DNA from 4 places in the Desulfobaculum bizertense DSM 18034 genome. Region 2 is predicted to be linked to each of the others. Evidence: predicted binding sites of a transcription regulator. Region 2 holds the regulator's gene; each other region holds the start of a gene.
What was found. The regulator sigma-54, encoded in region 2, starts transcription at its own class of promoters, with help from an activator protein. The targets are predictions, from matches to a motif close to CTGGCACGGNNNNTGCTT.

Region 1: the regulator sigma-54 is predicted to act here: its motif matches at 1,254-1,271, upstream of B5D23_RS04165 (flavocytochrome c).
Region 3: the regulator sigma-54 is predicted to act here: its motif matches at 1,517-1,534, upstream of nifJ (pyruvate:ferredoxin (flavodoxin) oxidoreductase).
Region 4: the regulator sigma-54 is predicted to act here: its motif matches at 1,295-1,312, upstream of fdhF (formate dehydrogenase subunit alpha).

The regions. Positions count from the first base shown of each region.
Region 1 covers NZ_FUYA01000002.1:274,059-277,189, forward strand. Annotated here, with positions in the region: gene B5D23_RS04160 (sigma 54-interacting transcriptional regulator) at 1-1,126, opposite strand, end outside; gene B5D23_RS04165 (flavocytochrome c) at 1,357-2,943, shown strand; gene B5D23_RS04170 (HAL/PAL/TAL family ammonia-lyase) at 3,037-3,131, shown strand, end outside.
Region 2 covers NZ_FUYA01000004.1:240,451-243,581, reverse strand. Annotated here, with positions in the region: gene lptB (LPS export ABC transporter ATP-binding protein) at 1-451, shown strand, start outside; gene rpoN (RNA polymerase factor sigma-54) at 663-2,117, shown strand; gene hpf (ribosome hibernation-promoting factor, HPF/YfiA family) at 2,207-2,746, shown strand; gene B5D23_RS07790 (PTS sugar transporter subunit IIA) at 2,746-3,131, shown strand, end outside.
Region 3 covers NZ_FUYA01000001.1:346,447-349,577, reverse strand. Annotated here, with positions in the region: gene nifJ (pyruvate:ferredoxin (flavodoxin) oxidoreductase) at 1-1,428, opposite strand, end outside; gene B5D23_RS01620 (sigma-54-dependent transcriptional regulator) at 1,849-3,131, opposite strand, start outside.
Region 4 covers NZ_FUYA01000012.1:38,279-41,409, forward strand. Annotated here, with positions in the region: gene fdhF (formate dehydrogenase subunit alpha) at 1-1,226, opposite strand, end outside; gene B5D23_RS13985 (CreA family protein) at 1,493-1,960, shown strand; gene B5D23_RS13990 (recombinase family protein) at 2,005-2,574, opposite strand.

The DNA.
Region 1 (3,131 bases), on a different contig from region 2:
CCAGTTCTGGAATATCCTGTGAGCGCTTGCGCAGTGGGGGGATGGTCACAGGAAAAACATTGAGCCGGAACCAGAGATCCTGTCGAAAGCTGCCTTCTGAGACCATGTCTTCCAGAGAACGATGGGTGGCAGAAATAATTCTGATGTCGACCTGACGGGATTCTGTGCCGCCAACACGAACAAAGCGACGGCTTTGTAGAACGCGCAAAAGTCGTACTTGGGCAGAGAGCGGAAGTTCTCCAATCTCGTCGAGGAAAAGCGTTCCTCCGTCTGCCTGTTCAAAAACACCTTTCTTGGTTGAAGACGCGCCAGTAAACGCCCCCTTCTCATGTCCAAACAGCTCTGAATCGATGAGCGAATCCGGAATGGCTCCACAGTTTACCTTAATGAATGGCCCGGTTGCCCGCGGAGAACTGTTGTGGATGGCATTGGCAATGACTTCCTTTCCGACCCCCGTTTCACCAAGCAGAAGAACTGTATTGGAAAGTCCCGCAACCTGCGCCACACGCATCATGACCTGTTGGAGTCCGCCACGGCTGCCAATGATTGCACCGTCTCTGGAGCCGCCAGAAAGCTGTTCGCGAAGGTACTGGTTTTCCTGGCTGAGCTGCGTGTTGGTTTTGCGCAGGTTGAGTTGCCGCAGGGCAAAAGCCGTTGCCAGAGCAAAGGGCTTGTGAAGCAGTTTGAGCAGGGCACCGTGCTCGCTGGAAAAGCGGTTGAGACCATGTGCATAGAGACCAACGACACCAAGATGTTTGCCGTTGATGTTGAGGCGCATGAGCAGAATGGAGATGCGGCCTTTGAAGACAGAGCCTGCAACCCGGCTGGTCGTGGGGTCTTCGGTGATGTCATTAATGATTCGGATACGTGGGCGGTGAGGAGACTCTAGGGCCGCACACATTTCATCAGTAATAGGCACCACCGTGTCCATTGCTGTGCTTTCTGTTTCGTCTGCACGGGCAATGAAGCGGATGGCTTTGCGCTTCGGCTGAAAAATATTGATGTAGATGCCATCTGCCGGGATGTGCTGTTTGAGAAAATCAAGGCACTGAAACAGGGCCTTGTCTATGTCCAGACTGCCGCAGATGCGGAGCGTGGCCTGTCGGAAAAAAATATTTGTGTCCATAACTGTCGGTGGTGTAAAATTTTGGGATATGTCGCAGTAGTGTGAAATATCGCGGCTGTCAATTGCGATATTTCGCAGTTACAGAGAGAACGAAAACTTAAGCTGTTGAATTTATTCATTGTGAATGCTGGCACGATTTCTGCCTATGGGAAGAGGCCGTTTGTCATGGGGCGAGCGGGAATGAGTAGAGATCGCGAAGTATTTTCGCAAGGAAGGAGCTTTCAGTAGATATGAAAGAGACCGAAAAAAAACGTTCTGCACATGCTGGCTCAGTAAAGTCTCGCCGCGAAGTGCTGCGCACCGGAGCGCTTCTGGCTGGTGGCCTTGCTGTGGGCGCACTTTCTGGCTGCACCGGTGGAGAGAATAAAAACGACCTCCCAGTTGAAAAGTCACGTGCTCCCCTTGGCCGGTGGGATAAGGAATACGACGTTATTGTTGTTGGCAGTGGCTTTGCCGGAATGGCCGCAGCTATCGAAGCCCGCAAAACAGGCGCGTCTGTTCTCGTTGTGGACAAGATGCCCGTGTTTGGCGGCAACTCGACGATTAACGGTGGAGCTTTCGCTGTTGCTGGTTCTCCCCTTCAGGAAAAGGAAGGCGTGAAGGACTCCGTTGATCTGATGGTTCAGGACATGCTGAAAGCTGGCCGTGGTCTGAATCACATGGGGCTTTTGAAAATCGTCGCCGCAGGTACTCGTGGTGCGTACGAGTTCACTCTGGAACACGGCGTGAAGTTTAAGCCTTTCCTCCAGCACTTTGGTGGGCACAGCGTTCCCCGGACGCTCCAGACCACAATCAGCTCTGGTGCTGGCATTGTTCGCCCCTTGCGCAAAAGTGCGGCGAATCTTGGCGTTGCGTTCCGCAACCGCTGCAAATTTGAAGACTTCATTCTGGACGAAAATGACGCCGTGATCGGTATCCGCGTCAAAGATCGCTATGAATTCCCAAACGAAGAGTCTGGTGAATTCCGCGAGTTCCGCGCCAAACGTGGTGTTGTCATGTGTTCTGGTGGCTTCTCGCAGGACCGCCGTTTCCGCATGATGCAGAACCCTCGTCTTGATGAGCGTGTGGACAGCACAAATCACCCCGGTGCAACCGCCGAAAGCATGCAGGCCATGTTTGGGGTTGGTGCTTCTCCGGTTCAGATTGATCTTATTCAGCTTGGCCCCTGGTCTTCTCCTGATGAGAAGGGCTTTGGCATGGTGTCCCAGTTCAACACCATTGCAGGTTTCCCGATGGGCATCATGGTCGACGTTCGTACTGGCAAGCGCTTTGTGAACGAACTCGGTGACCGAAAGGAACGTGCAGAGGCTATTTTGACCAGACAGGACGAAACAGGAAAGCCTGTGTATCCCGTGGTGTTCTGTACGGCCAAAGGCGCAGAAAAGGCACAGACCCTGAAGGCGTGCCTGAAATATAATGTCGCCTGGAAATTTGATACGATTGCCGACTTGGCCAAGCACTTCGGAATGCCTGTTGAAGGGCTGGAAGAGCAGGTCGCGATGTACAACGAGGCTGTGAAAACAGGTGAAGACAAGCAGTTCGGCAAGCCTATGGGCCGCGCTATTCCGCTTGATAAGGCACCGTTTTACGCTGTGCGTTGCTGGCCAAAGGTCCATTACACAATGGGCGGCGTCGAAATTGATACGCACGGGCATGTCATGCACATGCGAACAGGCAAGCCCATTGAGGGCCTGTTTGCTGCGGGCGAGGTCACTGGTGGTCCTCACGGCGCAAGCCGTCTGGGCAGCTGCGCAGTTGCAGAAACACTGGTTATTGGCCGAATCGCAGGTAGAAATGCAGGAAAGCGTTCCGCATAACTGAGCCGTGCTTGCGGGGGAGGGGCTTCCTGAAGTCTCCGCTGGCAGAATTGAGGCTGGGTCGGAATGAAAAAAAGAATGAGAGGATTGACGATGAGACAGACATGTTTTCGTAAGATTATGGCTACCGTTTTGTGTGTAGCCGCCATGCAGCTTTTGAGCTGTGCCGCCTGGGCAGCACAGAAGAC
Region 2 (3,131 bases):
GAAATTGAGCGTGCGCCAGAATTTGGAAATCATTTTGGAGCAGAGCGGGCTTTCGCGCAGCGAACAGAAGAAGCGGGCAGATTCTTTGCTCGATGAACTCGGCATTACCCGTTTGAGTCCTCAGAAGGCAATGCACCTGTCTGGTGGCGAGCGCCGCAGACTTGAAATTGCCCGAGCCTTGATTCTGAACCCCAAGTTCATGCTGCTTGACGAACCTTTTGCAGGTATTGACCCCATTGCAGTCGATGATATTCAGGGAATTGTTCGTTCTCTGAAAGAACGAGGCATTGGTGTTCTGATCTCTGACCATAACGTTCGGGAAACCCTCAGAATATGCGACAGGGCTTATCTTGTCTATGAAGGTTCGATAATTTTAAGTGGTACTCCCGAAGAAATTTGTGCCAATCCCCGCGCCCGGCGGGTCTACCTTGGCGAAGGCTTTTCTCTTTAATGCCTTGCATACGTTGATTTTTACCTTCCATACAAAATCCTTGCCATCCTGAGTTGCAAGCTTGTTCTGGATGTGGCATGGTTTAGGTGCGGCTGGGGAATTCCCTTGCCGCACCAAGTTCTTGAGCTTTGTTCAATAACTTTTCTTTTCTTCAGGAGAAGGTTCCTGGAGGAAAGGTACCTGTCACCTCCTCAGCAAAGATGTAGTAGCGATGGCATTGGAACTCAGACAACAACTCAAGCTCTCCCAGCAGCTGGTGATGACACCTCAGCTTCAGCAGGCAATCAAACTGCTGCAGCTCTCTCGTTTTGAGCTTGTCGATATGGTTCAAAAAGAGCTTTTGGAAAATCCACTTCTTGATGAAGCTCAACCCGAACCCAGTCAGGAAAAAGCAGAGGAAGCTCAGGACGCAACAACGGCTGAGCATACCGAAAACAGTGAAGCAATGGCAGACTCGGTTACAGACCAGGCCGCCATGCAAAACGCCGACTGGGAAAATTACCTTGGTGAATTTTCCAGCACTGCCCGGCAGTCTGCTGGGCGGGATAGCGAAATCCCTGAAGAGGGGATGTCTTTTGAGAACAGACTGTCTGTTTCTCCCTCCCTCGCGAGCCACCTTGAGTGGCAGCTCCATCTCTCCAGCCTGAGCAAGGCAGAAATTCAGATTGGCGAAGCAATTATTGGGAATCTTGATTCTCAGGGCTATTTTAAGGCCGATCTGGAAGACGTTGCTCAGGAAGCAGACTGTGCGTTTGAGGACGTGGAACCCGTCCTCAAACTTATGCAGCAGTTTGACCCCGTTGGGGTTGCTGCGCGTGACCCGCGCGAGTGTCTGCTCGTCCAGCTGGAATTCTATGAGTATGATGACCCAATCTTATTGGGCATTGTTCAGGATCACCTCGAAGATATCGAGAAGCGCCGCTTTAAGCCGCTTGCCAGAAAGTTTCGGATTAGCCTTGAAGAACTCAAGGAATATTTGGACATTCTCAAGACTCTGGACCCTATGCCGGGTGCTGCCTACGGAAGTGGGGACACGCAGTATATTAGCCCTGATGTTTACGTCTATGAATATGAGGATGATTTTATTATTGTCCTGAATGAGGATGGATTGCCTCAGCTCACGGTAAATGAATTTTACCTTGATACAATTCATAGTGATCGCAATGCCTGCAACAAAGAATACGTTCAGGAGCGTTTCCGCTCTGCGCAGTGGCTGATGAAAAGCCTGTATCAGCGTCAGCGAACCTTGTATAAGGTTATGGAAAGTATTCTGCGTTTCCAGCATGAATTCTTTGAGAAGGGCGTGACGCATCTGAAGCCGCTTATTCTGAAAGATGTTGCTGATGACATTGGCATGCACGAATCGACGATTAGCCGCATTACGACCAGTAAATATGTTTCAACGCCGCATGGCCTGTTTGAGCTGAAGTTCTTCTTTAACAGTGCCCTGGGGCTTGATGATGGAAGTCAGGTTGGCTCTGAGAGTGTAAAAGCACAGATCAAGAGCCTCATTGGCGACGAAAATCCCAAGAAACCTCTGTCTGATGAAAAAATCGCAGAGATTCTTAAAGAGCGTCTGGAGATTAATATTGCCCGGAGAACTGTAGCAAAATACCGCAGCTCTCTTGGGATCGCCTCTTCTTCAAAACGGAAACAGATTTTCTAGGAGTTTGAGGCGAGGTCTTTCTTTTCTGTAGGAATATTCGTACACTGTTTTTAACGCTGTAATCTTCATAGCTCTTCAAGGAGTTTAGTATGAACATTAGCCTCACGTTTAAGAACTTCGAACCTTCCCCTCATCTGAGAAAGTATGCAAACAAGCGTTTTGGAAAGCTCTTGAAGTTTGACAAGACCGCTAACGCCGAACTGAACATAACTCTTGAAGTCGAAAAATTTCGCCATATCGTCGATGCAACGCTGACTGGCGACAACATGAATATCAGCGCCACGGAGAAGTCCGAGGACATGTATCAGAGCATTGATCTGGCCGTAGACAAGATGAACGCTCAGGTCCGGAAGCTGCGCGAAAAGAGCAAAGATCGCTACCGTCGAGGCGAAGGCCTCGTCCGTATGGATGTGGTGAGTTTTGCCGATGCGGCTCACAGCGAACCGCCAACTATTGTGGAAACGGACTCCTATCCTCCAAAGCCAATGGCTGTGGAGGAGGCTGCAATGCAGCTGGATTCCCTTCAGTTTGAATTTCTTGTCTTCCTGAATGCCGAGACCGAGCGCCCGAATGTGATTTATCGGCGCAAGGACGGCAATTACGGTTTGATTGATCCTGGGACGGACTAATGAAGCTTGGTGACTTTCTTTCGAAAGAACTGATTATACCTGAACTTTCGGCCAGAACCAAAAAGGCGGTTCTGGCCGAACTTGTGGCTGCGGTACATTCCGTACAGCCTGAACTTGATGAAACCCATGTGCTGGATGTGCTTCTCGAACGGGAAGCGCTGGGTACAACTGGTATTGGCGACGGTATCGCCATTCCGCATGGGAAAATTGCCGAGCTTGAAAGTGTTCTTGTTGTGGTCGGCCGCTCCGCAGAAGGAGTTGAGTTTGATGCGCTGGACTTTGAGCCGTGTAAAATTTTCTTCCTTGTATTGGCGCCAGAAAAAGTTGCAGGAGTTCATTTGCGAGTTCTTGCCCACATTTCCCGAATGCTTAAAGAAGAAGACTT
Region 3 (3,131 bases), on a different contig from region 2:
GGACTGGATCGGAGAGTGACCGAAACGCAGATGAGAAATGGTGATACCGCCGGACTTCTTGGAGTCGTATGCAAAGTAACCCTGAGCATACATGTCGGTGTTGTCACCAATGATTTTAATAGCGGACTTGTTAGCGCCGACAGTACCGTCGGAACCAAGACCCCAGAACTTGCACTGAACAGTGCCTTCGGGGGTGGTATTCACGTCCTCAACAACCTCAAGGGAGGTGTGAGTCACGTCATCGTTGATACCAACGGTGAAGTGATTCTTCGGCTGAGCAACCATCATGTTGTTGAACACAGCCTTGATCATGCCAGGAGTGAACTCCTTGGAACCGAGGCCGTAACGACCGGCAACGATGGTAGGCATGTCGCCGCGTTCCATGAATGCGGTGCAGACATCTTCGTACAGCGGATCGCCGAGAGCGCCAGGCTCCTTGGTGCGGTCGAGGACGGTGATGGTCTGTGTGGTAGCCGGGATAACGGAAAGGATAGCTTCGGAAGACCAGGGGCGGAAGAGGCGGACTTTAACAAGACCGACACGCTCGCCGTCAGCAACCATGTGGTTGATAACTTCTTCGATAGCTTCGCAGGAGGAACCCATGGAAATGATAACGCGCTCAGCCTCAGGATGACCAACGTAGTCAAAGAGACGGTAGCGGCGACCAGTGATGGACTCGACCTTCTTCATGTTTTCGAGGACGATGGAGGGCAGCTCTGCGTAGAAAGAGTTGCAAGCCTCACGGCCCTGGAAGTAAATATCGGGGTTCTGGGCAGTACCACGAACCTCAGGATGCTCGGGGTTAGCACCGCGGGCATGGAAGGTTTCGATTGCTTCCCAGTTCACGACTTTCTTGATGTCTTCGTAGTCGATGACTTCAATCTTCTGAATTTCGTGGGAGGTACGGAATCCGTCGAAGAAGTGGACGAACGGCACGCTGCTATCAAGAGCGGACAGGTGAGCAACGAGAGCCATGTCCATTGCTTCCTGAACGGAATTGGATGCGAGCAGAGCGAAACCGGTCTGACGGCAAGCCATAACGTCGGCGTGGTCGCCGAAGATGGACAGAGCGTGACCAGCGAGAGCACGAGCGGAAACATGGAAGACACCGGGGAGCAGCTCACCAGCGATCTTGTACATGTTCGGGATCATGAGCAGCAGGCCCTGAGAAGCCGTAAAAGTCGTGGTCAGAGCGCCAGCAGCCAGAGAACCGTGAACAGCGCCTGCTGCACCAGCCTCAGACTGAAGCTGCTTGATGCTGACAACCTGGTCAAAAATGTTTTTCTGACCTTTGGCAGCCCAAGTATCAGCGACTTCGCCCATGGTGGACGAAGGGGTGATGGGGTAAATGGCGGCACAGTCGGACAGTGCATAAGCAATATATGCAGCTGCGTTGTTGCCGTCCATGGTCTTCATGTGTTTAGGCATAAATCCTTCTCCTTAAAGATTCATGAAACAGTTACCGAGACAAAATCCAGACACGGGAACTGTATTCCTGGGAAAAGCGTTCCCAGATAAGCAAGTATCGTGCCTCAATCGAGCCTATGTGTTTTACCCTATAAAACTGGTGAAAGTGACGTAAAACCGAAATTCAACGCCAATTGGTACCGCACCGTGTCCGTTTTTCAGGACAGAATAAAATTGAGGAGCGAGAACTGTTTATTCAAACAATCAGCTCCCATCTGTCCCTTTAACGACAATCACCAGTTTCGTATAGTCTTCTCGCAACTTTTTTGATGAATATCGCAATATTCCATACAAAAACACGATTAATAGCTTGTTTTCTAAGAGAATCTTTTTTCTCAGACAGAAAAGTCAAAATCCTGAAAACAAGACATACCGCAAAAATTACTTTGCTGAAAGCCCAGACTTCTTGAGAAGCGCATAGTAGTGCGAGCGAGACAGGCCTGAGATTCTTAGAATCTGATTCAGGTCACCGTCACAGCGCTCAATAAGCGTCTGGAGGTACTGCTTTTCCATCAGCGACTTAAACATCCGCAAGTCAGGAAGGTCTCCGGTCATGAGACTTTCCAGTCCGGCAGCTGCAGAACGAGCTTCCTGCTCCAGAGGGCTTTGGGGACCCTCTGCTGCGCCATCTTCGCGGGCTTCTCCCAGGGTTGCCTTGGCAACCTTAATGCGGATGTCCTGCGGAAGATGCATTGCATACAGCGTTTTTTCCTGGCCAGATGCAACAAAAGCTCTTTCGAGGACATTAAATAACTCACGTACGTTTCCAGGCCACCGGTAGGACCCAAGTACCTCGAAGAAATCGGACCCAAAGCCCTTTACAGGAACTTTATACTGTTCACACAGCCGCGTTATGTGGTGTAGAGACAAGGGTTTAATGTCTTCAATACGCTCTCGCAGCGGCGGAAGTTCGATCGCAATGGTCTTGAGCCGAAAGAGTAAATCTTCCCGGAACTTGCCCTCGTGCACCCGATTTTCCAAATTTCGATTCGTGGCAGCAATCAAACGAAAGTCGCTGGTCTCCTCCTGCAGGGAGCCAACCGGACGAAAACGCTTTTCCTGAAGAACACGCAAAAATGATTTCTGCACATTCAGTGGCAGTTCACCAATTTCATCAAGAAACAGTGTGCCACCATCCGCCATCTTGATAAGACCAGTCCGGTCTTTGTCCGCCCCCGTAAAGGCGCCACGGCGATGACCAAAAAGCGTGCTCTCAACAAGAGTTTCCGTCAGCGATGCACAGTCCAGAACCACAAAGCGCCCTGTCCGACGCCCACTGTTTTCGTGAATGGTTCGGGCCGTCAGCTCCTTACCAGTTCCGGTTTCGCCTGTGATGAGAGTCGCAGACAGCGAGCGGGCCGACTGCGCCATCAGGTCAAAAATCCGGTGCATTCCAGAGCTGTAGCCAATCATGTTATCAAGGTTCATCGCGACAACAGGCGATTCTGCCCGCTTCTCTTCACGATATTTCAATGCCCGCTGCACGCTGAGCATTGTCTGCTTGATAGGCGTCGGCTTCACCAGATAGTCCCAAACGCCACCCTGGATAGCGAGTTCCGCTCCATCAGGGTCGCCCTGCCCCGTCAGAATGATAACCTCCGGAGAATCTTCCAGTGCCTTGATTTCACCCAGGGCATCCAGTCCATTTCCATCCGGCAGGCGGA
Region 4 (3,131 bases), on a different contig from region 2:
GAAATGTCCGGATCGCTTCGCATTGGGTTTTCACCAAAGACAAAGAGCGCCTTCACCTTGTCTTCGCTGATGCCATCAAGCACGCGAGGGATAGTCAGTCCCTTGTGCCCCGGAATTGTGACACCCCATGCTTTTTCAAAACGGGCACGGACTTTTTTGTCAGCAACAGGCAAGTAATCAGTCAGTTTGTCAGGTAGTGCGCCCATGTCACAGGAACCCTGTACATTGTTTTGGCCTCGCAGCGGGTTCACGCCACCCTTGGGTTTGCCAATATTACCAGTCAGCATAGAAAGGTTGGCAGTGGACAAGACATTGTCAACGCCACTGGTGTGCTGAGTGATGCCCATGGTGTAATAGAGCGCCATGTTGCTTGAGCGGCCAATAATTCGTGCTGCTTCACGAATTTTTGCAGCAGGAACAGTTGTAATGGCTTCAACGACTTCCGGGGTATAGGCCAGAACTGTTGCCTGGAATGCGTCAAAATTTTCAGTGCGTTTTGCAATGAACTCTTTGTCGATGAGTCCTTCCTGAATAAGCACATGGGAAATGCCGTTGATGAGTGCGGCGTCAGTTCCGGGCTTGAGGCGAAGCCACAGAGTAGCGTGCTGAGTCAGAGTAATGGCCCGTGGGTCAGCCACAATGAGCTGCGCTCCACGCTCGGCAGCGCGGACCATACCAAGTCCGATAATTGGGTGGCACTCGGTGGTGTTGGTGCCGATAGCAAGAATGCAGTCTCGGGAACCCATGTCGTCGAGTTCGCCGATAGAGTTTGTCATAGACCCGTTACCAAAAGCGGTGGCCAGACCGGCCACAGTTGGAGCGTGTCAGAGACGCGCGCAGTGGTCGACATTGTTGGTGCCGATAGCTGCGCGCATAAATTTTTGCATGAGGAAATTTTCTTCGTTGGAGCAGCGGGCAGAGCTGAATCCCGCGATGCTGTCAGGACCGAAGTCTTTCTTTATGGCTCCAAGACGCTTGGCAATGACGGCATAGGCTTCTTCCCAGCTTGCCTCGACAAGCTTTCCGTTTTTGCGAACAAGCGGAGTCTTGAGGCGGCTCTTGTGGTGGACGAAGTCATATCCAAAATGGCCTTTGCAACACAGAGAACCATTGTTGACAGAATTCTCCTTGTTTGGCTCCACGCCTCTGATGGTGCCGTCTTCGACCAACAGATAAAACGTGCAGCCTGAGCCACAGTACGGGCAGGTGGTAAGAACTTTTTTCATGATCAATCCTTTTGACAGTTTTGACTGCCCACCGTGCAAAAAACACGAGCAGGCAGCTAACGGCCTTTCAGCAAGGACGATGCCATGAGATAAAATTTTTAATACATTGTTTTTATTGAATTATTTTTTGATATGCTGTGCAAAACATGCGAAATCATGCAATTGCATGCATGCAAAAAATCACTGCCAGGAGATGCAAAATCTTGTGTTCTGGAATGGATCATGTTCATGTCTCAAGACTTTTTAGACAAGAACAAAGAGGTGTTATGCGCAAGAATATATGTATTTTTATGGTGCTGGTTTTTCTCTGCTTTCCTGCAATGAGTTTAGCTCAAGAAACCAGAACCATTGGGGAAGTCTCCACAGAATGGAAATTCCTTGGTCCAAATCATAAAATCAAAATATTTGCTTTTGATGATCCAGATATCCCACAAATTACATGCTATTTATCTCGTGCGGTAAAAGGAGGCATCAAGGGGGCTCTGGGTGTAGAAGAAGATAAAGCAAGTTCTTCAATTACCTGCGTACTTACAGGGCAGGTTAATGAAAACGAACTTCGGAAGCTCAAGCAGGGAGCCGAAGTCTTCCGCCAACGGGCATCCTTTCTGTTTAAAAGTGTAAAGGTTGTTCGTTTTATAGACTTTGAAAAAGGGGTCATCACCTACCTGACGTACAGCAGAAAAATTATAAGTGGTTCACACAAAAATTCTGTTGCAGCTGTCTGCTACAAATAATTGATAGCGTCCAATTTTTTCGAAGAGGGATGACACACTTTTCCTCATCCCTCTTCCCTCCCCTCTTCCGTAAGTATTCTATACACAGTCTGTCGGCTGACGCCGTACTCTTCCGCTAGTGCGGCTTTTTTTTCTCCATCTGCGCAGCGCCTTTTCAGCTCTTCCTTTTGCTTGGCTGAAAGTTTAGGGCGGCGGCCACAATGCTTTCCCGATGCCTGCGCCTTCGCGATCCCTTCTCTTTGGCGCTCTCGGATAATTTCTCGCTCGAACTGTGCTACAGCCCCAATGATTTGAAGCTGGAGGGTCTGGAATGGACTCTCGCCAGTATCAAAGCGCAAGTGTTCTTTATGGAATTCAACTGTCACCTGTTTTTTCAGCAATAGCTCGAGCACGTGGAGCAGATCCCCAAGGTTTCTCGCCAGCCGGTCAATAGAATGGACGTGTAGCGTGTCTCCCTTACGCACGTATCGAAGGCATTCCTCCAGTTTCGGGCGATGCCTTGTCGTTGCGCTCGCTTTCTCCTCAAAAAGTTCATCCAATTCTAGTCCATCAAGCTGGCGAGCAGTGTTCTGTCCTACAGTGCTCACCCTGACGTATCCAATTTCAGCCATCATTCGACCCCACTGTCACTAAAGCCTTAGAGCTTTCAAGAATAATGTTACAAAATACCATTTAGGACCTTTTGCAACAGCATAGCACAGCCTGTGTCGTTGAACCAATTTTTTCTCAAAAGGTATAGGTTTTGTGAAAATCATAGAGGGAAAGAGTGGAAGAAGATTGGGGGCCAGCCCCCAAGCCCCCGCGTAAGGGAATGATTCCCTTACGTATCCTCATCGAGTTTAAAAGCCGTTCAAGCTTCGCTTGCACGGCTTTTAAACTTAATGGGGCTGCCTAAAGCGGCTTCTTTCTCTTTCCCGTGTGTTCGTTCGCCACCATTTTTTTCTGAACGCGGGCGTTCAGAAAGAAAGGGTTGGAGCGCAAAGAAAAAGAACACACGTCCAGTTAATTAGGCCGAAAAAAAGGGGCCGAAATGGAGAGGAGAGCGTAGCTCTCATCACATTTCGGCCCCTTTTTTTCGGGCGAAAGCGGGATTCCCAAGGGCCTCGTCCTTGGGCGGGGTCAAGGGGCAGCGCCCCTTGCGGGGTTTGGGGCGGCGCCCCAATAGAAGAAA